One region of the Arthrobacter sp. TE12231 genome, then DNA from elsewhere that is predicted to be linked to it. Evidence: riboswitches for the same ligand, from Rfam matches in the RefSeq annotation. Region 1 holds a riboswitch; each other region holds the start of a gene.
The links. A riboswitch is a leader RNA that binds a small molecule or an ion and turns the genes downstream of it on or off. The one in region 1 is predicted to bind thiamine pyrophosphate.
Positions count from the first base shown of each region.

Region 2: linked by a shared signal. The riboswitch ahead of ACVWYS_RS06895 (bifunctional hydroxymethylpyrimidine kinase/phosphomethylpyrimidine kinase) and the one ahead of ACVWYS_RS00250 (ECF transporter S component) in region 1 are both predicted to bind thiamine pyrophosphate.
Region 3: linked by a shared signal. The riboswitch ahead of thiO (glycine oxidase ThiO) and the one ahead of ACVWYS_RS00250 (ECF transporter S component) in region 1 are both predicted to bind thiamine pyrophosphate.
Region 4: linked by a shared signal. The riboswitch ahead of thiC (phosphomethylpyrimidine synthase ThiC) and the one ahead of ACVWYS_RS00250 (ECF transporter S component) in region 1 are both predicted to bind thiamine pyrophosphate.

Region 1 is NZ_JBSSFS010000001.1:59,073-64,618, reverse strand. It holds gene ACVWYS_RS00260 (energy-coupling factor transporter transmembrane component T family protein) at 1-561, opposite strand, end outside; gene ACVWYS_RS00255 (ABC transporter ATP-binding protein) at 558-2,180, opposite strand; gene ACVWYS_RS00250 (ECF transporter S component) at 2,236-2,883, opposite strand; TPP riboswitch at 2,950-3,093, opposite strand; gene ACVWYS_RS00245 (heme-degrading domain-containing protein) at 3,280-3,825, shown strand; gene ACVWYS_RS00240 (DUF4386 family protein) at 3,822-4,580, opposite strand; gene ACVWYS_RS00235 (DUF4235 domain-containing protein) at 4,699-4,959, shown strand; gene ACVWYS_RS00230 (ion transporter) at 4,983-5,546, opposite strand, start outside.
Region 2 is NZ_JBSSFS010000001.1:1,512,108-1,517,653, reverse strand. It holds gene rplU (50S ribosomal protein L21) at 55-363, opposite strand; gene ACVWYS_RS06895 (bifunctional hydroxymethylpyrimidine kinase/phosphomethylpyrimidine kinase) at 720-2,357, opposite strand; TPP riboswitch at 2,340-2,437, opposite strand; gene ACVWYS_RS06890 (Rne/Rng family ribonuclease) at 2,583-5,546, opposite strand, start outside.
Region 3 is NZ_JBSSFS010000001.1:1,012,408-1,017,953, reverse strand. It holds gene ACVWYS_RS04685 (thiazole synthase) at 1-398, opposite strand, end outside; gene thiS (sulfur carrier protein ThiS) at 404-640, opposite strand; gene thiO (glycine oxidase ThiO) at 637-1,998, opposite strand; TPP riboswitch at 1,992-2,112, opposite strand; gene thiE (thiamine phosphate synthase) at 2,139-2,846, shown strand; gene ACVWYS_RS04665 (ferritin-like fold-containing protein) at 2,883-3,554, opposite strand; gene ACVWYS_RS04660 (RNB domain-containing ribonuclease) at 3,596-5,092, shown strand; gene ACVWYS_RS04655 (DEAD/DEAH box helicase) at 5,396-5,546, shown strand, end outside.
Region 4 is NZ_JBSSFS010000001.1:1,413,989-1,419,534, forward strand. It holds gene ACVWYS_RS06380 (hypothetical protein) at 1-299, shown strand, start outside; gene thiC (phosphomethylpyrimidine synthase ThiC) at 420-2,252, opposite strand; TPP riboswitch at 2,249-2,356, opposite strand; gene ACVWYS_RS06390 (amidohydrolase family protein) at 2,436-3,518, shown strand; gene ACVWYS_RS06395 (VOC family protein) at 3,601-4,476, shown strand; gene ACVWYS_RS06400 (hypothetical protein) at 4,793-5,230, shown strand; gene rpsP (30S ribosomal protein S16) at 5,417-5,546, shown strand, end outside.

The sequences.
Region 1 (5,546 bases):
GCGCTGGTAGGGGTTGCCGCTTGAGCCCACGCCGCGGGCGCGCCGGGCCATCCCGATGGTTTGCCATTGCTCGGCCATGATTCCCACGAGCCGCATGGCGGCCAAGGTGCCCAGGACAAACCGGTGCGGCAGTTTCGCGTTCTGGGCCAGGGCGTCGGCCAGGTCCGTGGGGTCGGTGCAGCTCATCAGCAGCACCGCAGGCAGGGCGATCGCGAGCCCGCGGAGCATGAAACCGATCCCGAGCTGCAGGGAGCCGGCGCTGATGGACCAGATCCCGGCGTCGAACAGGACGGCTCCGGCGTCGGGCGCCAGGATGGCGGTGCTCCAGCCGCCGAGCGCCGCCGCGAGGATCAGCGGCCAGCCGCGCTGCCACAGCAGGGCAACGGTCAGCCCGGCCAGCGGCAGAAGCATCAGTTCGAAGGCCAGCGCCACCGAGGCAGAGACCCAGTCGATGGACAGAGCCAGCACCAGGGTGACCATGGTGACCGCCGTGAACTTCGCGAGCGGGTTGGCGCGGGTCAGCAGCGCATGGTTGCCGCGGACGCTCAGTTCGTCCCTCATGATGCGGCCGCCTCCGGCAGCTCCCGGTCCGGGCCGGCGGCGTTGACGGCCCCCGACCCGGCGGTGTCCCGGCCGTGGAGGCGCAGTTCGGTGCCGCCAAGGACAGCGCTGAATTCGGCGTCGTGCGTCACGGAGACCACGGCGGTGCCGGCGTCGAGAAGTTCAGAGAGGAACGAGGCAAGCTCGGCCCAGGTGTTGGCGTCCTGGCCGAACGTGGGCTCGTCCAGGACCAGTACCTGCGGGTGCGCAGCCAGCACGGTGGCCACCGAGAGGCGCCGTTTCTCGCCGCCCGAGAGCGTGTAGGGGTTGGCGTCCACGAGCTCCGTCAGCCGCAGCCGCTCCAGGAGCTCGTCCACACGGTCCTCGCCGTAGCCGAGGTGGCGGGGCCCGAACATAAGTTCGTCGTGGACCCTGCCGGTGACAAACTGGTGCTCGGGTTCCTGGAACACGGTCCCGATCCTGGCGATCAGCTGCTGGGCTTTCCACCGGTACGGGTCGGTCCCGGCGCCATCACCTACGCGACCGATGGCGCAACCACTGAGTTCCGTCGTGGCGGAGACCGTCCCCGCCACGGGGCGCAGGAGGCCGGCGAGCGTCAGTGCCAGGGTCGACTTGCCCGAACCGTTCTGCCCGGTGATGGTCAAGGCCTCTCCGGCACGGACCCGGGCCATGACCCCGGATTGCACGGGGCGCGGCGCAATCGTGCGGAAACCCTGGCGCAGTCCGGCCCGCCGCGGCCGCTCGCGGGAGACCGCGAGGGCGTCCGACGAGAGCAGGAGCTGCCCGGAGGCCGGGGCGGTCCGGGAACGTGTTGCGGGCACGTAGCCGGGCACCCAGACGCCCGCACCGATGAGCATGTCCCGCGCCTCGGCCAGGACCTGGTCCGGCGGCCCGTCAATCAGGACCGCGGAGTCCGTGGCGGACCCGGGCTGCAGCACCACGATCCGGTCCACGAGGTCCTTCCAGACCGCCACCCGGTGCTCCACCACCACCAGGGTGGCGCCGGTCTTGTCCAGGCAGCGGCCAACGGCGTCGCGGACTTCCAGGACGCCGGCGGGATCCAGGTTGGCGGTGGGCTCGTCGAGCAGCAGCAACCCCGGCCGCATCGCGAGGATCCCGGCGAGCGCCAGGCGCTGCTTTTGGCCGCCCGACAGCGCCGACGTCGGGTGGTCCAGCGGCAGCCTGCCCAGCCCGACGTCGTCGAGCGCCTCGCGGACCCGCGGCCAGATCTCCCCGGCCGGGACAGAGAGGTTTTCGGCGCCGAAGGCGACGTCGTCGCCGAGGCGCGAGAGCACCACCTGGGTTTCCGGGTCCTGCTGCACGAGCCCGGCGCGGCCGCGCTGTGCACGGGGCGCAGCGCCATCGATCAGCAGGCTGCCGGTCTCGTCGGATTCTTTGGCGTCGCCAGCCTCCCCCACCGCGCCGTCCCCGAGCACACCCGCCAGGGCGTGGAGCAGGGTTGATTTGCCGGCGCCGGACGGGCCCAGCAGGAGCACGCGCTCCCCCGGCCGGATGTCCAGGTCAAGTCCGCTGACCGCAGGCCGGAGCCTTCCGGCGTGCCGCCAGCCCCAGCCGCGGGCTGTGACGGCGGCCGGGCGTACGCCTGGTGAAGATGTCATGAGTCGCCTGTGCAATTCCAAGAGGGCCGTTCCGGAGTGGGTGCAGGAACGTGGTTCAGGAGAAGACAGGCTCCGTGGCGGCCTTGCGGGAGGCAAAGGAGCCCAGCACGCCGGTCTTGGCCAGGCCGCGGGTGGCGAGCCAGGACAGTCCGCCGGCAATCACGGCGCCGGAGATGGTGGTGAAGACGATGTAGGCGAGCTTGTCGCCGGCTTCGTAGGCAATGTTCCAGCCCCACGGCAGGAAGGAGTCGTTCAGGCCGCAGAAGAGGCCCGCGCCGGCTCCGGCCAGGAGGGACACCGGGAGGTTGAACTTCTTGTAGAGGAAGGCCGCGAACACCAGTTCCGCGCCGAGGCCCTGCAGGACTCCGGAGATCAGGACCGTGGTGCCGTACTGCGAGCCCATGATCAGCTCGCCCGTGGCCGCCACCGTCTCGCAGAAGAGGGCTGCCCCGGGCTTGCGGATGATGAGCATGCCGAGCACTGCCGGGATCATCCATCCGCCGGCGTAGAGTCCGCTGAGCGGCGGGTAGATCGTGTTGACCGGGGTGGAAATCAGGTTCGCGCCCTGATCCCAGGCCCAGAAGATGACGCCCCCGGCGACGGCGATCAAGGCGGCAACCACAATGTCCACCACACGCCAGTTGTAGGTGCGCCGGGCCGATGAACGGCTGCTGGAACCATGCTGTGCTGAAATATCTGTCATGTCGTCCTCCTGAGGAACAGGAGGGGAGGGTGCTCCGGCCGGCCTCGGCTTCCGCCGCCCTCCGCGCACCCTGAGAACTCGACTCCCTTGCGCCGGTACTAACCGGATCAGGTTCGAGGGTCTGCGGCTGTCCGCACTCTCAGCGCCCACCACTGGTTTCCCCGGACTCTTCCGGCGATGCCCGACGGCGGCGCTCCCCTGTCGTAATTATTTCGCCCTTGTGGGCTGGCTCAGTTTACACCCGAACGGCCCGGGTTATCAGTGGAGTGCTGTCACAATCCGCGGCCTGCCCCAGGCGCACCCCGCGGCCGGGAAGAGCCGCTTGGTAGAGTCGACGTGTCGGCCCCCGGACCCGCGAGCGGGCGGCCTTGTCGCCCACCGGAAAGCTGGACCATTTTGACGCACACACCGGCCACGCCAGATCCCTCCGCCGAGTACGACCCGGACTCGAGCGAGCCGCAACCGCACGGTTCCCTGGCGGCGCTCATTGGCCGCGTGCTGGCCGAAATGGATGCGCTCCAGTTCGCATCGTTCAGCAAGGACGATGCCCTGGACCTCGGGCTGCTCCTGGTCGAACTGGGCAGGCAACGCTCGCTGCCCATCGCCGTCGACATCACCAAGGGCGAGCAGGTGCTCTTCCACGCGGCGCTGGACGGCGCCACTCCGGACAACGAACGCTGGATCAACGCCAAGAAGCGCACGGCCCAGCGCTACGAGGTCCCGTCCCTGCTGGTGGGCCTCCGGGCCCGCGCTGCCGGCGGAAGGATCGAGGACAACGCCTGGTTCGATCAGATGGAGTTCGCCGCCCACGGCGGAGCGTTCCCCATCTACGTGCGCGGCACCGGTGCCGTAGCCGTCGTGACTGTCTCCGGGCTGCCGCAGAAGGCAGACCACGACCTCGTGGTCGAGGCTTTACGGACGGTCCTCACGCCGGGAGCTTAGGCGGCGGCGCCGTCCGCGCGCGGCGTCCTCCGGGACAGCCGGATCAGCGCAATCCCCACCGCCGTGAACCAGGCCCACATCAGGATGCCGTACACCAGGTAGACCTCCGGAACGGCGAACCGGAGTACCTCCGCCACCACGCCAACCGCGCCCGCGGCCACGCCGAGCCAGGCCACCGCACGGGGCAGCACGCCCTTGAGCATGGTCAGCGACATCAGCAGGATGCCGAGCGCGGACAGGACGCCGACGGCGGCAGGCGTGTTGTTCTCGGCGATCAGCGCCTCCGCCGCGGCGGCATAGCGGAGCCGGGCATCGGCCCCGGCGGTGCCGATCGCGTTCGCGTAGCTGTCACTGAGATTGACCAGGATCATCGATCCGCGGCTCGTGACCGGAACGGCCAGGAACAGCGCCCACGGCAGGGCGCCGATCACCGTGGCCATGAGGGCCAGGCTCTTGTTCAGCGGGGCGAGTGCCACGAAGAGGGTCACGAATACCAGAACCGGAAGAATGTTGGGCACGGTCCACAGGAGTTGTTCGGCGACGTAGACCGCCGTGTGCCCGGCGATGAACTCGAGGGTTTCGGCACCGCCGTGGATCGGTGGCGGGGCAATGGCGTCCAGAACCACTGCCACGATCAACAACGCCACGAACGCGACGGCGGAGATTCCGGCCCAGAAGTAGAGTTGCCGCCAGCTCTGACTGTCCGCCGCGGCGCCCCGGGCATGGCCGAGCGGGCGGGTCCGGGGCTGTTCCATGCTCAAAAGTACGTCCGGCGGGCGAGGCAATACAGGGGCGTTGGCCCTGTCTGGATGCCCGGGCAAGGAACGCTAGGCTAGGGGCAGCCCTGTTTCCTCCCTTAAGGAGTTACGAAGAATGAACCTCTTCATCAAGCTGCTCGGCACCGGCGTCAGCCTCCTGGCCGGTTACGCCGGCGCCAAGCTCGTTGACACCGTCTGGGAGAAGTCCACGGGCAGCAAGCCGCCCACGGACAACGACGACGTCCCCACCACGCTGCACCACGCATTGGCGTTCGCGCTGATCTCGGCCGCGGTCAGCACCGTCATCCAGGTGCTCGCCAACCGCGGCACCCAGCGCGCGATCACCCGCTTCGCCAAGACCCAGGACGTCGTCTAACGAGGGCATTTCAAGGACGTTGACTAGCTTGGCTCGACGAGCAGCTTCCTGATCTCGGTGAGCTTGGCTTCGGACTCTTCGAGGCGCAGGCGGAGTCCTTCGACCGTACCCGTGTCGGCCGCATCGACTAGCGGCGCGGGTTCCTTCTTCTTGGGCGACAGGAAGAAGTTGGCAAGGTAACCGGTGAACGTACCGAAGATGCCGACACCGATGACAATGATGCCTGCCCCGATAATACGGCCCGCATCCGTGACCGGATATTGGTCTCCGTATCCGACTGTCGAGATCGTGACGATCGTGTACCAGAGGGCGTCCGAAGCGGTCCTGATATTGGCCCCCGGGGCGCCCTGCTCGACGCGGAGCACCGAGAGGCTTCCGAATTCCAGCACCAATATGCCCATGAGCAGCAGTATGTACAGGGAACTGCCGGCCCGATCTTTGCTCAGCGCGCGGCCGATCGTGCGGATGCCGACATCGCGGAGCAGGCGGTACACCCGGATCAGCCGGAAGATGCGCAGGATCTTGAATTGCGCCACAGGCACGCTCGCCAAGAGGTCGGCCCAGCCGAAGTGCTTGAAGAAATAGGC
Region 2 (5,546 bases), 1.5 Mb from region 1:
GCCTGCCTTCAAAAATTCTGGGGAATCTGCTGGAACCTGAACAGTAACGAAGAGTTACTTGATACCGGTGATCTTGACCTTGGTCAATTCCTGACGGTGGCCCTGGCGCTTCTTGTAACCGGTCTTGTTCTTGAACTTCTGGATGACGATCTTCGGACCACGAAGGTCTTCGAGGATCTCAGCCGTAACCGTTACCTTGGCCAGGTCCGCAGCAGCAGACGTGACCTTGTCACCGTCCACCAGGAGCAGTGCGGGCAACTCAAAGGTGCTGCCGGCTCCACCGGGGACGCGGTTCAGGGTAACGAAGTCTCCAACGGAAACCTTCTCTTGGCGGCCGCCTGCGCGGACAATCGCGTACACCACTGGGGAACTCACTTCTCTCGACGTTTATTACTAGATTTGCGTGCGGAACCTGGGGCCAAATTGTTTGGACCGGCTCACGCTGTGCCTCAACGCCGGTGGATTCCCCGGGGGAACCCATGAGCTACCCCCGGAACAAATCCACGAGGAATTCCAAGTGGATAGTTCTCAGGGTCATAACCCAAGTGTTGGCGTAAGCACCGAAGATCTAGAATACGCTAATTTTGCCTTCGGCCGCAAATGAGGCTGGTTCCGGCGGGTAGTCCGTGATAGGCGCCACTACGTTTTTACGCAGTGTTGCCGCAACGACTTCCGGAACCGTGCCCCACCATCCTAGCGGGTGTGCGGGGCGGGTTGGGTCAGGCGTGCAGTCTCGGCGCGTCGAAGAAGTGCACTTCGTAGCGTGAGGACTGCCGGAAGGCCAAGGCCATGGCCTCCCGCTCGCCGGCGGAGGCCTGCCGGGCCGCCGCGTCGGTGTACGCAATCGCCTGCCGGGTCGCGGCGGCAAAGTCCTCATCGGCGTACGTCCGCAGCCAGTCGGCGTAAGGGTGCGCTGCGGGGGCGCCGCCGGCCAGGAATTCACGGTGCAGGGTGGCCCCGACTTCGGCGTAGAGCCAGAAGCACGGCAGGGCTGCCGCCACGAGCACGCCGTAGCTGCCCGAGACGGAGGCGGCCAGCAGGTGGTCCACGTAGGACTTCGTGACCGGGCCCAGACCGGCCGCCGCGGGGCGGGTGCTGAGCCAGGAGCGGTGGAGCTCGGACTCGACCTCAAGGCAGGTCTGCGCCGAGCGGGCCCAGAACAGTTGTTCGGCCTCGGTGGGGGCGAGGGCGGCGGCGCGGGCCAGGACCCGGGAGTAGCCGTTGAGGTAAATGGCGTCCTGGGCCAGGTAGTAGGCGAACTCGTGCTCGGGCAGGGTGCCGTCGGCGAGTCCGCGGATGAAGTCCAGGGCATAGATGGCGTCGAGATCGGCCGCGGCGCCATCGCGCAGAGCCGCGGCGAACTCGCCCTCCGCGGGGGTCTCCGCCGGCCCCTGGCTGTGCTGGCTGTGCTGAGAGCTCGTGCGGTCCTGCACGTGATGGAAGTGATGGACCGGGCCGTTGCCGGTGCCGACGTCCAGGGCCGAGGCTTCGCGGAGCGCACCCAGCAGCCACGGCTTGACCTCCCGCAGTGCGGCTTCCCAGTTCCCCACCCGCGCCTGCACCGTGGCCATGGCCGAGGACAGGGAGCAGCCGGTGCCGTGGCTGTTGCGGGTGGCGATCCGCTCCCCCGGCACCACCACGGTCTCCTGCCCCAGCAGCCCTACGGTGTTGACCAGCGCATCCGGGCAGCCGTCCCCGGCACTATCCCCGGCACCATCCCCGCCGGGGAGGTGTCCGCCCTTGACCAGGACGGTGGTGCCGGTGAGGGCGGCCAGGCGCTTGCCCTGCGCCAGGGCTTCCGCCCAGTTTGCCGCGACGGGTTCCTTAAGCAGGATGGCCAGCTCGGCAAGATTCGGCGTGATGAGGTCCGCCAGGGGCAGGAGGGCCTGCAGTGCCGCCTCGGCGGATTCCTTCAGGAGCCGGTCGCCGCTGGTGGCCACCATTACCGGGTCCAGGACCACGACGGCGGGTCGCACCTTTTCCAGCCAGGTGCGGACGGCGTCGATCACCGCGGCGTCACCCAGCATGCCGATTTTCACGGCGTCGATGCCGATGTCGTCGCTGATGGCGTCCAGCTGCGCCGTGAGGAACTCTGCCGGAGGAACGTGGACGGCGCGCACGCCCTGGGTGTTTTGCGCCGTCAGGGCCGTGATGGCGGCCATGCCGTAGCCGCCGTTCGCCGCGATGCTCTTCAAGTCCGCCTGGATCCCTGCGCCGCCGGACGGGTCCGAACCGGCGATGGCCAGCACCCGGGGAATGCGCAGCGGCGCAGACGGCGCGGAGGGCAGAAAATTGGGAGGCAGAAAAGCGTCGGGCAGAAATTCAGACGGATTCACTGTTGCGGACAAGTCAGACATCCCTTCGCCGGTGCTAACCGGACAGGTTCAACGGGTCTGGATCTCAGCCGGCCCGATGCGCGGCACCCCGTGTCAGTGGTCAAGCCTAGCCGCTGTCCCGGCGCTGGCCTGTTAACGGAGAAGCGGGCCCGGGCCGGAGCGGACGTATTGTTACGCCCGCTCCGGCCCGAACCCGCAATCCACACAACAGCCCGACCGGTGGCGGAAGGGATCAGCCGTGGAGGACTACAGCTCCGATGCCGGCACGCCGACCCCGAGGATGATCGGCTCGTTGCCGGCCGGGATGGCCGGCCTGGCCGCGGCGGGAGCCTTGGCCTCGTGAACCGAGCCGGCCGCGGCCGGCCGTGTTGCCTCGCGGTGCTCCACGGAGGTCTCGTTGGCTGCACCCTGGGCGCGGCTGGCGCTCCGGTTGCGGCGCCCGCGGCGGCCGCGCGTCGTCGTGGTTTCCGCTGTCCGTGAAGCCGGCGCCTCGACGCGCGCCGGCTCGGATGCGGCCGTGGCCTGAGTCTCGTGCTGGGCCTGGGCGGCCGCCTGCTTGCCGGCCTGGGCCTCAGCCTCGCCCAGGTTGGCGAAGGCCTCGGTCAGCAGGTCCAGGGTCAGGGACGGCTCCGGTGTGCCCTCGGCGTGCTCGACGAACGGCAGGGCCACCTGCTCACCGCCGAACGTCAGCACAGCCGCGGGACGGCCGGCTGCCTCTTCCGTGGCGGCGAGCTTCGTGACGGCGTCGACGGCGGCCTGGCGGGCCCCGGCGTCGCTGGCTGCAGCCGCTTCCCCGTCGTGCAGGTGCGCGGCGTGGGCCGCGGCGGCGATGTTCGCCAGCGCGGCACGGGTGGCTTCAGCCTTGGCATGGCGCTCGGCCTCGGTGGGCTCGGCGTGGACGGCGGCCGGTGCGGACTCCGGGCCCTGGCCCCGGCCGCGGCGACGGCTCTTGCGTTCGGTGCGGGCGGCAGGCTGGGCCTCGGCGCGCGGGACGTAATGCTCGGCAGCGACCGTGTTGGCCCGGCGGTGCTCGACGGGTTCGTCGTGGGTGACGATGCCGCGGCCCGCGCAGGCTTCACACTGTTCGCCGAAGACTTCCAGCAGCCCGGTGCCCATCCGCTTGCGGGTCATCTGCACGAGGCCCAGCGAGGTCACCTCCGCCACCTGGTGCTTGGTGCGGTCCCGGCCCAGGCACTCCACCATGCGGCGCAGCACGAGGTCTCGGTTGGATTCGAGCACCATGTCGATGAAGTCGATCACGATGATGCCGCCGATGTCGCGCAGCCGCAGCTGCCGGACGACTTCCTCGGCCGCTTCCAGGTTGTTCTTGGTGACGGTTTCTTCGAGGTTGCCGCCGGAGCCGGTGAACTTGCCGGTGTTGACGTCCACCACGGTCATGGCCTCGGTGCGGTCGATCACGAGGGACCCGCCGGAGGGCAGGAAGACCTTCCGGTCCAGGGCCTTGTGGATCTGCTCGTCGATGCGCCAGGCAGCGAAGATGTCCGTGTCCTTGGTCCACTTCTCGAGCCGGCCCACGAGGTCCGGCGCCACGTAGGTCACATAGGCCTCGATGGTGTCCCAAGCTTCCTCGCCGGAGACGATCAGCTTGGAGAAGTCCTCGTTGAAGACGTCGCGGACCACCTTGATGGTGAGGTCGGGTTCGCCGTAGAGCAGCTCGGGGGCGAGGATCTTCGTAGAGGTCGACTGGCTCTCGATGCCTTCCCATTGCGCGCGGAGCCGGTTGATGTCGTGCGTCAGCTCTTCCTCGGACGCCCCTTCGGCCGCAGTGCGGACAATGACGCCCGCGTCCTCGGGCAGGCGGTCCTTGAGGATCCGCTTGAGGCGGTTGCGTTCGACGTCGGGCAGCTTGCGGGAGATGCCGGTCATGGAACCGCCGGGCACGTACACCAGGTAGCGTCCGGGCAGCGAGATCTGGCTGGTGAGCCGGGCGCCCTTGTGGCCGACCGGGTCCTTGGTGACCTGGACCAGGACGGAGTCGCCGGACTTGAGCGCGTTTTCGATCCGGCGCTGCTTGCCTTCGAGGTTCACTGCATCCCAGTTCACTTCGCCGGCGTACAGGACGGCGTTGCGGCCGCGTCCGATGTCCACGAAGGCAGCTTCCATGGAGGGCAGCACGTTCTGGACCTTGCCCAGGTAGACGTTGCCGATCAGGGAGTCCTGCTGGGTCTTGGAGACGAAGTGCTCGGCCAGGACGCCGTCTTCCAGGACGGCGATCTGGATTCTGTCGTCGCGCTGGCGGACGATCATCTGCCGGTCCACGGATTCACGGCGGGCCAGGAACTCGGCTTCGGTGATCACGGTGCGGCGGCGGCCGGTGTCGCGGGATTCGCGGCGGCGCTGCTTCTTGGCCTCGAGGCGGGTGGAACCCTTAACCGAGGTGACGCGGTTGTTGACCGGGGCTTCGCTGATGGCCCGCGGCGCGCGCACGCGGGTCACGGTGTTGGGCGGATCGTCGTCTCCCCCGCCGGTCAGTTCCAGGTCCTGGTCACCGCGACGGCGGCGGCGCCGGCGGCGCGAGGTCACGCCGTCCTCGAGCGTCCCCTCCTGGCCCTCCTCGCCCTCTTCCTCGGTGCCTTCAACGTCGATCTCGGACTCGGCGGAGGTGCGGGTGCGTCCGCGGCGGCCGCGGCTACGGCGACGACGGCGGCTGCCGGCGTCCTCGTCCTCGTCGCCTTCTTCTTCCTCGGGCTCCGCTGCTGCGGCCGCCGGGGCCGGACGCACCACGGTGCTGAGGTCCGGGGCCTGGAAGATCACGGAGGTGAGGGCACCCGGTTCCAGGAAGAGTGATGCGGCAGGGCTTTCAGCCGGCTGCTCGTCTGCCGTGACGGGCTGTGCAGCCTGTGCCTGTGTTTCAGCGGGTGCGGCGGCCGCTTCTTCGGTTGCTTCTTCGGTTTCTTCTTCCGCCGCAGCTACTGCGGGGACCTCGTCGACCTTCGGAGCGGCCTTGGCGCGGCTGGCGCGGCGCCGGACCGGCTTTTCCGCAACGGCGGACTCTGTTGATTGTGCTGTTTCGGCGGGAGCTTCCGCGGCGGCGGCGTTGGCTTCGGGTTCGTCGGCGAAGGCCGGCAGGGGCTCCGGTGCGGCAACCGGCTTGCGGGCACGGGTGCGCCGTGCGGGGGCTTTTGCCTTGGGTTCGGGGGCTGCGGCCCGTTCGGCGGCGGCGAGCGGCTCATCCGAGGCGGTTGCTGC
Region 3 (5,546 bases), 950 kb from region 1:
TCCACGAGCTCGACCGCGTCCGGCAGCAGGGTGTGCTCGTCGGCAATGACTTCGAGCTTGACCCAGTCCGTCTCCAGGGCCTCGCGGGCCAGTTCGGCGGTGAGTACGGCGTCCTTGGCGGTGAAGCAACCGGCTGTGTTCGGCAGCACTCGGATGTTGTGGTCCACGAGCAGCTGGAACAGCGATCCCGTTTCCGCCGGTGAATAGCGGCGCATCGCCACGGTGGTCAATTCCGTCCCGGAAGCCAAAAGCGCCGCGCCCAGCCCGTCCAGGCTCGGCGCACCGCCGGTGCCCATGATAAGCCGGGATCCGAGCGTCACGCCGTCCACCACGAACGGATCGGCGAGGGCCCCGGCAGCCGGCCGGGCCGGCGATCCTGCAAGAGTCGTTTCGTTCATGCTGGTCATCCTCCCTGGACTGCCGTAACAAGTTCGACGTCGTCGCCGTCGGCGAGCGCGGTGGCGTGCCACTGGCTGCGGGGCACCACTTCAGCGTTGCGGGCCACCGCGACACCGAGCTTCTGCCCGTCGGCAGCCCGGCCGTCGGGGCCGATGCTCCGGCCCGTGAGCTGGCTGACGAGTGTGCTGACGGAGGCGCCGTCGGCGACGCTCTGCTCCGTTCCGTTCAGTCTGATGTTCATGCTGCTTCCTTGTTGGGGCTGTCCCCGGACGCATCCGGGGTGCGGGAGAAACGGTCGGGGCGGAACCCGGCCCAGCGCGGGTCCGGCATACCGTCCATGAGCTGACGACAGACGACGGCGGCTGCCGGGGTCAGCAGGACGCCGTGCCGGAAGAATCCCGTGGCGATGATGAGGCCCGGGACGTCCCCGCCTTCCGGGCGCGAGACGCGCCCCAGCATCGGGGCGTTGTCCGGTGTGCCGGGGCGGGCGCGCGCCGTGGCTTCGAGTAGTTCCAGCTCGGCTACAGCGGGCACCAGCTGCTGAGCGTCTCGGAGCAGCTGGTAGACGCCGCCGGCGGAAACAGCGTGCGGATCCGACGGGCCGTCTTCGCGTTGGGTGGCGCCGATCACCACAGTGCCGTCCTGCCGCGGGACGATATACACCGGCACCCCGCGCACCATGCCACGCACGGTGGCCGTAAGCAGTGGTTGCAGGTGCGCGGGCACGCGGAGCCGAAGGATGTCGCCGTAGACCGGCCGCAGCGGGAGTTTCAGTCCAGCGGGCAGCCCGTCAAGGTCGGGGGCGCCGAGCCCGTTGGCGACCACGGTTTCCGCGGCCCGCACGGAACCGCCGCCCGCGAGCCGGACACCGGCGATGCGTCCGTCCTCCCACAGCAGCCCCGCCGCGCGCCGACGGACGAATCTGCAGCGGCCCTCCGCGTCGAGCAGCCTGGTGAGCCGGGCAATCAGCATGCGGGGGTCCACCTGGTGGTCGGCCGGGATATCGAATGCGCACGAGATACCGGGGCTGAGCAAAGGTTCCCGGCTGCGTGCCTCGCGCACGGTCAGGGGCTCCACGGTGAGGCCGGAGTCCTGCTGGACTTCCCTCAGGTCCGCGAGCGCGCGCCGGTCCGCCGCATCGGCACCGACGGCGAGGGTCGGCGTCGTCAGGTAGCCGGTACTGGACCCTGCCCGGGATCCCGGGCCGCTGGCGGCACTGGCATCGGCGTCGATCCCGGCACCGGCATCGATCCCGGCCACGAAGTCGGGCCACAGCCGGGAGGACTCGAGCATCAGTTCCAGGAGCTGTTCTTCCTGATAGTGCAGTTCGCTGACGGGGGCCAGCATTCCGGCGGCGGCCCAGCTGGCCCCGCTGCCGGGCGCGTCATCGATCAACACCACGGACCGGCCCGCACGGCTGGCCTCGAACGCGATGCCGTGGCCGATCACCCCGCCGCCGATCACCGCAACGTCAACAGCGACGTCCTGTGCGGATGTGTCCTGTGCGGTGAGGTCCTCTGCGGAACCCGGGCCCGTGTCACAAACCCGGTAGGCGGCGTCATCTGCGGCTTCGGCTTCACGGCTGGTTCTTGTGCCCATAAAAAATTCCTTCCCTACGCCGGTACTAGCCGGATCAGGTCAAGCGGTCGGCTCTGACGCCCTCTCAGCCGTGCAGCGATGACGTGGCCGCTGCGGGCTCCCGCGGTATGCGCCCAGTTTAGAGGAACTAGGCTGGTGTCATGAGCCAGGACTCCCTCCACACCACCGCCCGCCTCTACTTGTGCACCGACGCCCGGCAGGACCGCGGCGACTTCGAGGACTTTGTGGACGCCGCATTCGCCGGCGGGGTGGACATCATCCAGCTGCGCGACAAGTCGCTTGAGGCGGCCGAGGAACTGGAGCTCCTGGAGGTCCTGCACGCCGCAGCGCAGCGGCACGGACGGCTCTGGGCCGTCAATGACCGGGCGGACATCGCCTCTTTGTCCGGGGCTCCGGTGTTCCATATCGGGCAGAAGGATATTTCGCTCGACGCCGCCCGCGGCCTCCTCGGCAAGAAAACCATAGTCGGATTGTCCACCCACAGCCCGGAGCAGGTGGACGCCGCCATTGCGTCCTCCCCCGGCCGCAAGGGACTCGACTACTTCTGCGTGGGACCCGTGTGGGCCACTCCCACCAAGCCTGGACGCGCCGCCGTCGGCCTCGACCTGGTGCGTTACGCCGCCGAGGCGACCGGCCGGGCGGATGGGGAGGGAGCCGGCACGGTCGACGGCCGGGTCGAAAGCTTGTTGCCGTGGTTTGCGATCGGCGGCATCGACCTCGGCAATGTTGAGCAGGTAGTCGACGCCGGTGCCCGCCGGATCGTCGTGGTCCGGGCAATCACCGACGCCGATGATCCGGCCCACGCAGCCGGCGCACTGCTGGCGGCGCTGGATGCCGCCGATTCCTGAACAGGTTCCGTTCGGGTTTCCGCCCCGGCGGCGGAGCTACCCCGCCAGTCCCAGCGCGGCCATCCGGCGCGAGTGGTTTGTGGCGAGTTCGGCCGTCAGAGCCCTGACCAGTTCCCTGGCGCCGGCGTCGTCCAGGCCTGAGAGCCCGCCGAGGAAGGCGTGTTCGAGACTGACCCGCTGGGCTTGGGTCAGTGCCTCGCCCAGCAGGCGCCTGGCCCACAGCGCCAGGCGCGACGCCAGCCGGGGGTCATCGGCCAGGGCCGCCTTGAGCCGCTCCTGCAGCACGGCCGTGGCCTCCTCGGCGGACTGGATCTGCTCGATCAGTTCCCGGGTCGCGGTGTCGACGTGCCTGGCGACGGCACGGTAGAAGTCCGCGGAGACGGTGTCGATCACGTAGGCCTTCATGAGGGATTCGTACCAGTCCGCCGGGCGTGTGCGCTCATGGAAGTGGTCCACGGACGGCTGGAACGGCAGCATGGCGGCCTCCGTGTCCAGGCCCATGGCCTCGAGCCGGGCCCGGACGAGTTCGTAGTGCTGGAACTCGACTACCGCGATCCTGCCCAGCACCGCACGGTCATGCAGCGTGGGTGAATAGCGGGCGTCCGAGGACAGCCGTTCGAAGGCCGAAAGCTCGCCGTACGCCATGACTCCCAGCAGATCCGTGAGGAAGCTGTTGTAGCGGGCAGGATCGTCCGGGATTGGGCTCATAATCCAAGACTAATAGCGGAAATCGGGCTAACCTGATTTTCGTGTCCCATCATCGCCTGACCCCGAGTATCCACGAGCAGCAGAACCAGCTTGCCGGGGCTCTCAAGGCGTTGCGCACCACGCTGGAACTGCCCGGTCCGTTCCCCGAGGACGTGCTGCGCGACGCGCAGGCGGCGGTGGCCGAGCACAAGCTGCCGGACCTGGACTTCACCCATGTCGAGTTCGTGACGATCGATCCGGCGTCCTCCACCGACCTCGACCAGGCGCTGTATATCGAGCGCAACGGCGAGGGCTACAACGTGCTTTACGCCATCGCCGATGTCCCGTCCTTCGTCGCGCCGGGCGGGGCGCTCGACGCCGAGACCCGCCGCCGCGGCCAGACCTTCTACACCCCGGACGGGCGGATCCCGCTGCATCCGGAGGTCATCAGCGAGGCTGCCGGTAGCCTGCTCGCCGGGCAGCTGTGCGCGGCATTCGTCTGGGAGTTCGAACTCGACGCCGCGGCGGAGGTGACCTCGGTGCTGGTGCGCCGGGCCCAGGTCCGCAGCCGCGCGAAGCTCAGCTACAAGGGTGTCCAGGCCGAGCTCGACGCCGGCACCGCAACGCCCCTGCTGCAGCTGCTGAAGGAGGTGGGCACCAAGCGCGTGGAGCTGGAACGCCTCCGCGGCGGCGCGAGCCTGAACATGCCGGAACAGGAGATCCAACAACTGCCCGACGGCGGCTACCGGATCGTGGCGGCCCCGCCGCTTCCGGTGGAGGACTGGAACGCCCAGATTTCCCTCATGACCGGGATGGCGGCGGCCGGGCTGATGCTCCAGGGCAAGGTCGGCATCCTGCGCACCATGCCAGCCCCGGACGAGGCGTCGCTGCGGCACTTCCACCGCCAGACTCACGCTCTCGGCAAGCCCTGGGACGGCGAAACGCCCTACGGCGAGTACCTGCGGACCCTCGACCCCACGGATCCCCGCCAGCTGGCCATCGTGCACTCGGCCGGCATGCTCTTCCGCGGGGCCGGCTACACGCCCTTCGACGGCACAGTGCCGCAGGCCGCCGTGCAGTCCGCCATCGGCGCGGCCTACGCCCACTCCACCGCGCCGCTGCGGCGGCTGATCGACCGTTTCGTGCTGGTGATCTGCGAGGCCTTGAGCAACGGCACCGAGGTTCCGTCCTGGGCCCGGGAAGCCCTGCCGTCCCTCCCGGCCATCATGGCCACCTCGGACCAGCTGGCCGCACGACTGGAGCGGCTCGCACTGGACACCGTGGAAGCAGCGCTGCTCGTCAACCACGTCGGCCAGGAGTTCGACGCCGTCGTGATCTCCGGCTCCAGACCGGCAAAGAGCGCCAGCGGCAGCGGCACCAACGGGAACGGCGGCAAGTCCAACGGTAACGGGAACGGCCCGTCCGGAATCGTGCAGATCGCCGAGCCCGCGGTGACCGCAAGGTGCCCCGGCGAGCTCGAACCGGGCACCCAGGTCCGGGTCCGGGTGGTGTCCTCGGACATCGCCACACGCGAAATCCGGCTGGAGCTGGTCGGCTGACTGACCGCCGCCGGGCCCCCTCTGCGGCGCGATCGCGCCTCCAGTCGAGGATCCGGGTCTCGTACAGCTAGACTGGAGAGGTAGATATGGATGCCCGGTCGTTGATTTCCATGATTTTCGAATTCAACAAGCCCGCCCCTACGCGATCTTGAGATACACCCGCTGGTCCCCAGTGCCAGCATTTAGATAGCCCGCGATCGGCTTCCACTGGAATTGCTTGCGCGCCTGAGCGTGCTCCGGAACGGCCACGGCCGGCCCCGTTGAGCAAGCAGCGCAGCCCAAAATGAATAAGGAAACTCACCTGTGAGTGAATTGCACACGCACCAGCTTCTGACCGATGAGTCGGGCACGGAGACCATCGAGCCCGAAGAAACCATCATTTCGGACGAAAAGCCGCACGAGATTGCCGAAAAGACGTTCGCCGATTACAACGTCCGCGCGGACATCGTGGAGT
Region 4 (5,546 bases), 1.4 Mb from region 1:
CCGCGCCGTACACGGTCCGATACTTCATCCGCGACCCCGCGCAGCGCGGCACAGACCTCAGTCCCCCGGAGCAGAAGTATGGCCGAATCATCTCGGAAGGGACGATTTCCGTAACGAACCCCACGATCGAGTTCGCGCTCGACCACGACGCAAGCATCTTCACCTTCGAGGTCTACGTCACCGACGACCACGGCCACACGACGCTCAACTCCGAGCTCTACAGGAACATCGCCGCCAATCCGGCACGGACGCCGACGCCGAATCCGGCACGGACGCCGGCAACGACGGCGACGTCCTGAGAGCGACGCGTCGCGCGGTCGGAACGCCTTCTGTCGCATCCCGCTAGTGCCTCATCAGGGGGCAATCCCCATGGCTGTCCGGGGCGCCCGCCCAGCAGGGCAGGCGTCCTGGACCGCTGGCTAGGCCGAGACCTGTGCTCCCACGGTCGGCTTGGGCAGGTAGACCTTGCCGCCCGCTGCCAGGAATTCGTTGCTCTTCTCCCGCATCCCGGCGGCCATCTGCGCCAGTGCCGCCTGCGAGTCGGCGGAACCATATTCGTCCCGGATGTCCTGGCTGATCCGCATGGAGCAGAACTTGGGCCCGCACATCGAGCAGAAGTGCGCCGTCTTGGCCGGCTCCGCGGGGAGCGTCTCATCGTGGAAGGCCTCGGCGGTCACCGGATCCAGGGACAGCGCGAACTGGTCCCGCCAGCGGAACTCAAACCGCGCCTTGGACAGGGCATCGTCGCGTTCGTGCGCTCCGGGGTGGCCCTTGGCGAGGTCGGCGGCGTGGGCGGCGATCTTGTACGTGATCACTCCGGTCTTCACATCGTCCTTGTTCGGCAGCCCCAGGTGTTCCTTGGGCGTCACGTAGCAGAGCATCGCGGTGCCATAACGGGCAATCTCCGTGGCGCCGATCGCCGAGGTGATGTGGTCATAGCCCGGTGCGATGTCCGTAACCAGGGGCCCCAGCGTGTAGAACGGGGCACCCTTGCAGAGCTCCTGCTGGCGCTCCACATTTTCCCGGACGAGATGGAACGGCACGTGTCCCGGGCCCTCCACCATGACCTGCACATCGAACTCCCAGGCCCGCTGGGTGAGTTCGGCCAGCGTGTCGAGTTCGGCGAACTGCGCGGCGTCGTTGGCGTCCGCCGTCGCGCCGGGCCGCAACCCGTCGCCGAGGGAGAACGCGACGTCGTACTGGGCGAAGATTTCGCAGAGCTCGTCGAAGTGGGTGTAAAGGAAGTTCTCCTGATGGTGCGCCAGGCACCAGCCGGCCATGATGGAACCGCCGCGGGACACGATCCCGGTGACCCGGTTGGCCGTCAGGGGGACGTAGCGCAGCAGCACCCCGGCATGGATGGTCATGTAGTCCACACCCTGCTCGCACTGTTCGATCACGGTGTCCCGGAAGATCTCCCAGGTCAGGGCGTTGGCCTCGCCGTTGACCTTCTCCAGCGCCTGGTAGATCGGGACCGTTCCGATCGGGACGGGGGAGTTGCGGATGATCCATTCGCGCGTGGTGTGGATATCGTCCCCGGTGGAGAGGTCCATCACCGTATCCGCACCCCACTGGGTGGCCCACTGAAGTTTGTCCACCTCCTCGGCGATGGAGCTGGTCACCGCGGAATTGCCGATGTTGGCGTTGATTTTCACCAGGAACCCCTTGCCGATGATCATCGGCTCGGACTCCGGGTGGTTGATGTTGCTGGGAATAATGGCCCGGCCCGCTGCCACCTCGCTGCGGACCAGCTCCACATCGCAGTTCTCGCGCAGCGCAACGAACCGCATCTCCGGTGTCACGATGCCCTGCCGCGCGTAATGCATTTGGGTGACCGTCCGGCCCTCGACGGCGCGGCGGGGCTCTGGCGGGGCGCCCCGCCATTCCGCGGAGGCGGCACCGCGGCGCACCGCGGACCTGCCGTCGTCGAGCAGGTTGCGTTCCCGGCCGCGGTACGGCTCCGTGTCACCCCGCCCGGCGATCCAGCCGCTGCGGAACGGGGCCAGCCCCACCACCGGATCGCTGCCCGGCCCGGCCGTGCGGTAGACCCGGAATGGAGGGTTCTCGACGCCGCCCGGCGAGGGTTCCAGCGCGATCTCGGTCACCGGGACGCGGATGCCGTGCTCCGGGTCCGTCGTGAAGGCCAGCGAGTGGGACTTCAATGACTGCGTCGCGCCCGCCTCAGAGTCGGCAGGCAGGTTTTGGCCGGACTGGTTTTGGATAGGGCTGTGCTGTGCAATTTGCGTATTCACGGAAAATACTCACTTCCTTCGCCGGCATTACCCGGACAGGTTCAACGGTCGCAGGCCGCGTCAGCCCGATCTCAGCCCCTGCAGGGGCACCCGTGTGGTCGTAGATGAAGCTACCACGCGCCGCCGGACGGCTGTCCAGTGTGACGCGGCCGACGCAGCGACATGGGGACTACCCTTGATGCCATGACCGGCATCATCGAATTCAGCGGCCCCGTCCTTGCCGGGCCGGACACGGTACGCCCCGGCCTCTGGTCCGTCGACGGCCGGCTCACGTTCCTCCGGCCCGCCGCCGCGCCGGAGCGCGTGCTGGATGGCTGGGTCATTCCCGGGCTGGTGGACGCACACTGCCACATCGGCCTCGGCCCGGGCGGAGACGTTGCCGAGGACACCGCGGAGACCCAGGCCGTCACGGACCGCGACGCCGGGACGCTCCTGGTCCGCGATGCCGGCGCCGTCCACGACACCCGTTGGCTCCAGCAGCGCACGGACCTTCCGCGGATCATCCGCGCCGGCCGGCACATCGCCCGCACCCGGCGCTACCTGCGCGGCTTCGCCGTCGAGGTGGAACCGGACGGCCTGGTCGAGGCCGTGCGGAAGCAGGCCCGTGCCGGCGACGGCTGGGTCAAGCTCGTGGGGGACTGGATCGACCGCGACGCCGGCGACCTCGCCGCCAGTTTTCCCGCTGGAAGCCTCAAGGACGCCGTCCAGGCCGCGCACGATGAAGGGGCCCGCGTCACCGCCCACTGCTTCGCCGAGGACACCCTGGATGACATGCTCGACGCCGGGATCGACTGCATCGAGCACGGCACCGGGCTGCTGCCGCGGCACCTGCCGCGCTTCGTGGAGCAGGGCGTGCCGATCGTCCCGACCCTGATCAACATCGCCACATTCCCGGACATCGCCGCCCAGGCGGAAGCCAAGTTCCCCCGCTACGCCGCGCACATGCGCTCGCTGTGGGAGCGGCGGGCGGAGCGGATCCTGGAAGCCCACGAGGCCGGGGTGGCCATCTATGCCGGCACCGATGCCGGCAGCGTGATCAGGCACGGCCGGATCGTGGACGAGATCCGGGCCCTGCACGCCGCCGGGCTGCCCGCCGCGGCTGCCCTCGGCGCGGCCAGCTGGTCCGCGCGGACCTGGCTCGGCGCGGACGGCATCACTGAAGGGGCCAGCGCCGACGTACTGGTGTGCGCGAAGGACCCCCGGCAGGACCTCGGGACCCTGGCCGGACTGAAGCACGTTGTCCTGCGGGGTCGGCCCACCCGTTAGGAATAAATTGAAGCTTCAAGTAATTTAATACTATGCAAGGTCACCGAAAGCCCGGTGGCCACTGAACCCCCGGAGAGTTTCAATGACCGCAGAAGCCAGCACCCAGGATCTCCTTCCTGCCGCACTCACCATGGGCACCGTGATGCTCAAGGTTGGCGACATGAAGCTCATGACCGACTACTACCAGCGCGCCCTCGGCCTGGACATCGTGGCCGAACAGGACGGCGGACTCTACCTTGGCCGCCAGCAGAAGCCCCTGGTCCACCTGGCGCCCGCCCCGGGCTTGAATCTGCCCTCCCGCGGCGAAGCCGGGCTCTTCCACACCGCCCTCCTCTTCGAGGACCAACATTCCCTGGCGGCCACCGTTGCCAGCGCGGCCCAGTACGAGCCCCAGTCCTTCACCGGCAGCGCGGACCACCTCGTCAGCGAGGCCTTCTACTTCAACGACCCCGAAGGCAACGGCATCGAGCTGTACTGGGACCGGCCGCGGCAGGACTGGTCCTGGGAAGGCAAGAACGTCGTCATGGACAGCCTGGCCCTGCCGCCGCAGCGCTACTTGCAGCAGCACCTGACCGAAGAGTCCCTGAGCGGCCAGCGCGAGGCGGCCGCCGGCGTCGGGCACGTGCACCTGCAGGTTGGCGACGTCCACACTGCGCATGAGTTCTATGTCGGCACCCTGGGCTTCGAAAAGACCGCGGGCTGGCATGGCCAGGCCCTGTTCGTCTCGGCCGGCGGCTACCACCACCACATGGCCATGAACGTCTGGAACAGCCGCGGCGCCGGCCCCCGACGCGACACCCTGGGCCTGGGCGAGGTGCTCATCGAAGTGCCCTCGGGTGACGACGTCGGTTCCCTGGCTGACCGCCTCAAGGTGGCCGGCGTCGACTCGCACCACACCGGCGCCGAACTGCGCTTCGAGGACCCGTGGCGCAACCGCATCCGCGTCGCCGTGCGCTAAGGGAGTGCTTTTCGGTGAACATGTCCAGCGTTCACAGCTCCCCGCTGGACATGCACACTGTTCACTGACAGGACCGCTGGACATGTCCATCGGTCGCGGCCGGGAATGGACATAGCTGCCATATGTCCATTGCCCGCGGTCAGGGGAGGGCATGTCCGCGGGCGAGGCCAGATGACGCACGGTCCGGCACGGTCAACGAGGGCACGGTCACCGAGGGCATGTCCAGCGGCCGGGGCGCGGCTGCGCTGAAGCGATTAGGCTGAAGCGACGCCAAAAACAGCGGCCAAGCGCCGCCAGACATCTAAGGACCAGCTGCATGGGATTTACTGAAATCTTTGTGTCCACCCACGACGCCGCCCTCAAACGCGCCGGCGCGCTCGAAGCGGGCGGCGCGGCCGCCCCGGACGCCGTGCGCATCCCGGACATCAGCGACTTCGAGGTCGAACGGCTCGGCGACCTCGCCGGAGTAGCCGTGCACGCCCCGGGCGCGGACTACGAACTGGCGATGGTGGACGTGGCCAGCGACTCCCTGCTCGGCGTACCCTCCGCCATGGTCCGGACGCTCGCGGAACTGCTCAGCTACGAAACCGAGGGGGAGGGCGACGTCCTCGAGGACGTTGCGGCCAACTGGGCCGCCGAGGAGGACATGCCCTTCGGTGCGGACCAGGCCCGGGCATATGTGCGCCGGATCGCCGAACTGGCCGCCGGAATCGACCCCGCCACCAAGTCCGGACTCTATGTCTGGACGTCCTGACCGGACGGCCAGGCCGTGTCAAGTCGAAATCCTGCCGGTCATCTGGCACAATGAACAGGTACTCGATCTGCGTGGCCCCTCTCTCCGCGTCCGGATCTTGTCCTTTAGAACCCCCTAGTACGGCCCGCCCCACGGGTGCAGAACGCCGGGCTCGACCCCGTTTCAGAAACAGGAGTGACCACAAAAGTGGCCGTAAAGATTCGCCTTAAGCGCTTCGGTAAGATGCGCGCACCGTACTACCGCATCGTCGTCATGGACGCACGCTCCAAGCGTGATGGCCGTGCCATCGAAGAGATCGGCAAGTACCACCCGACCG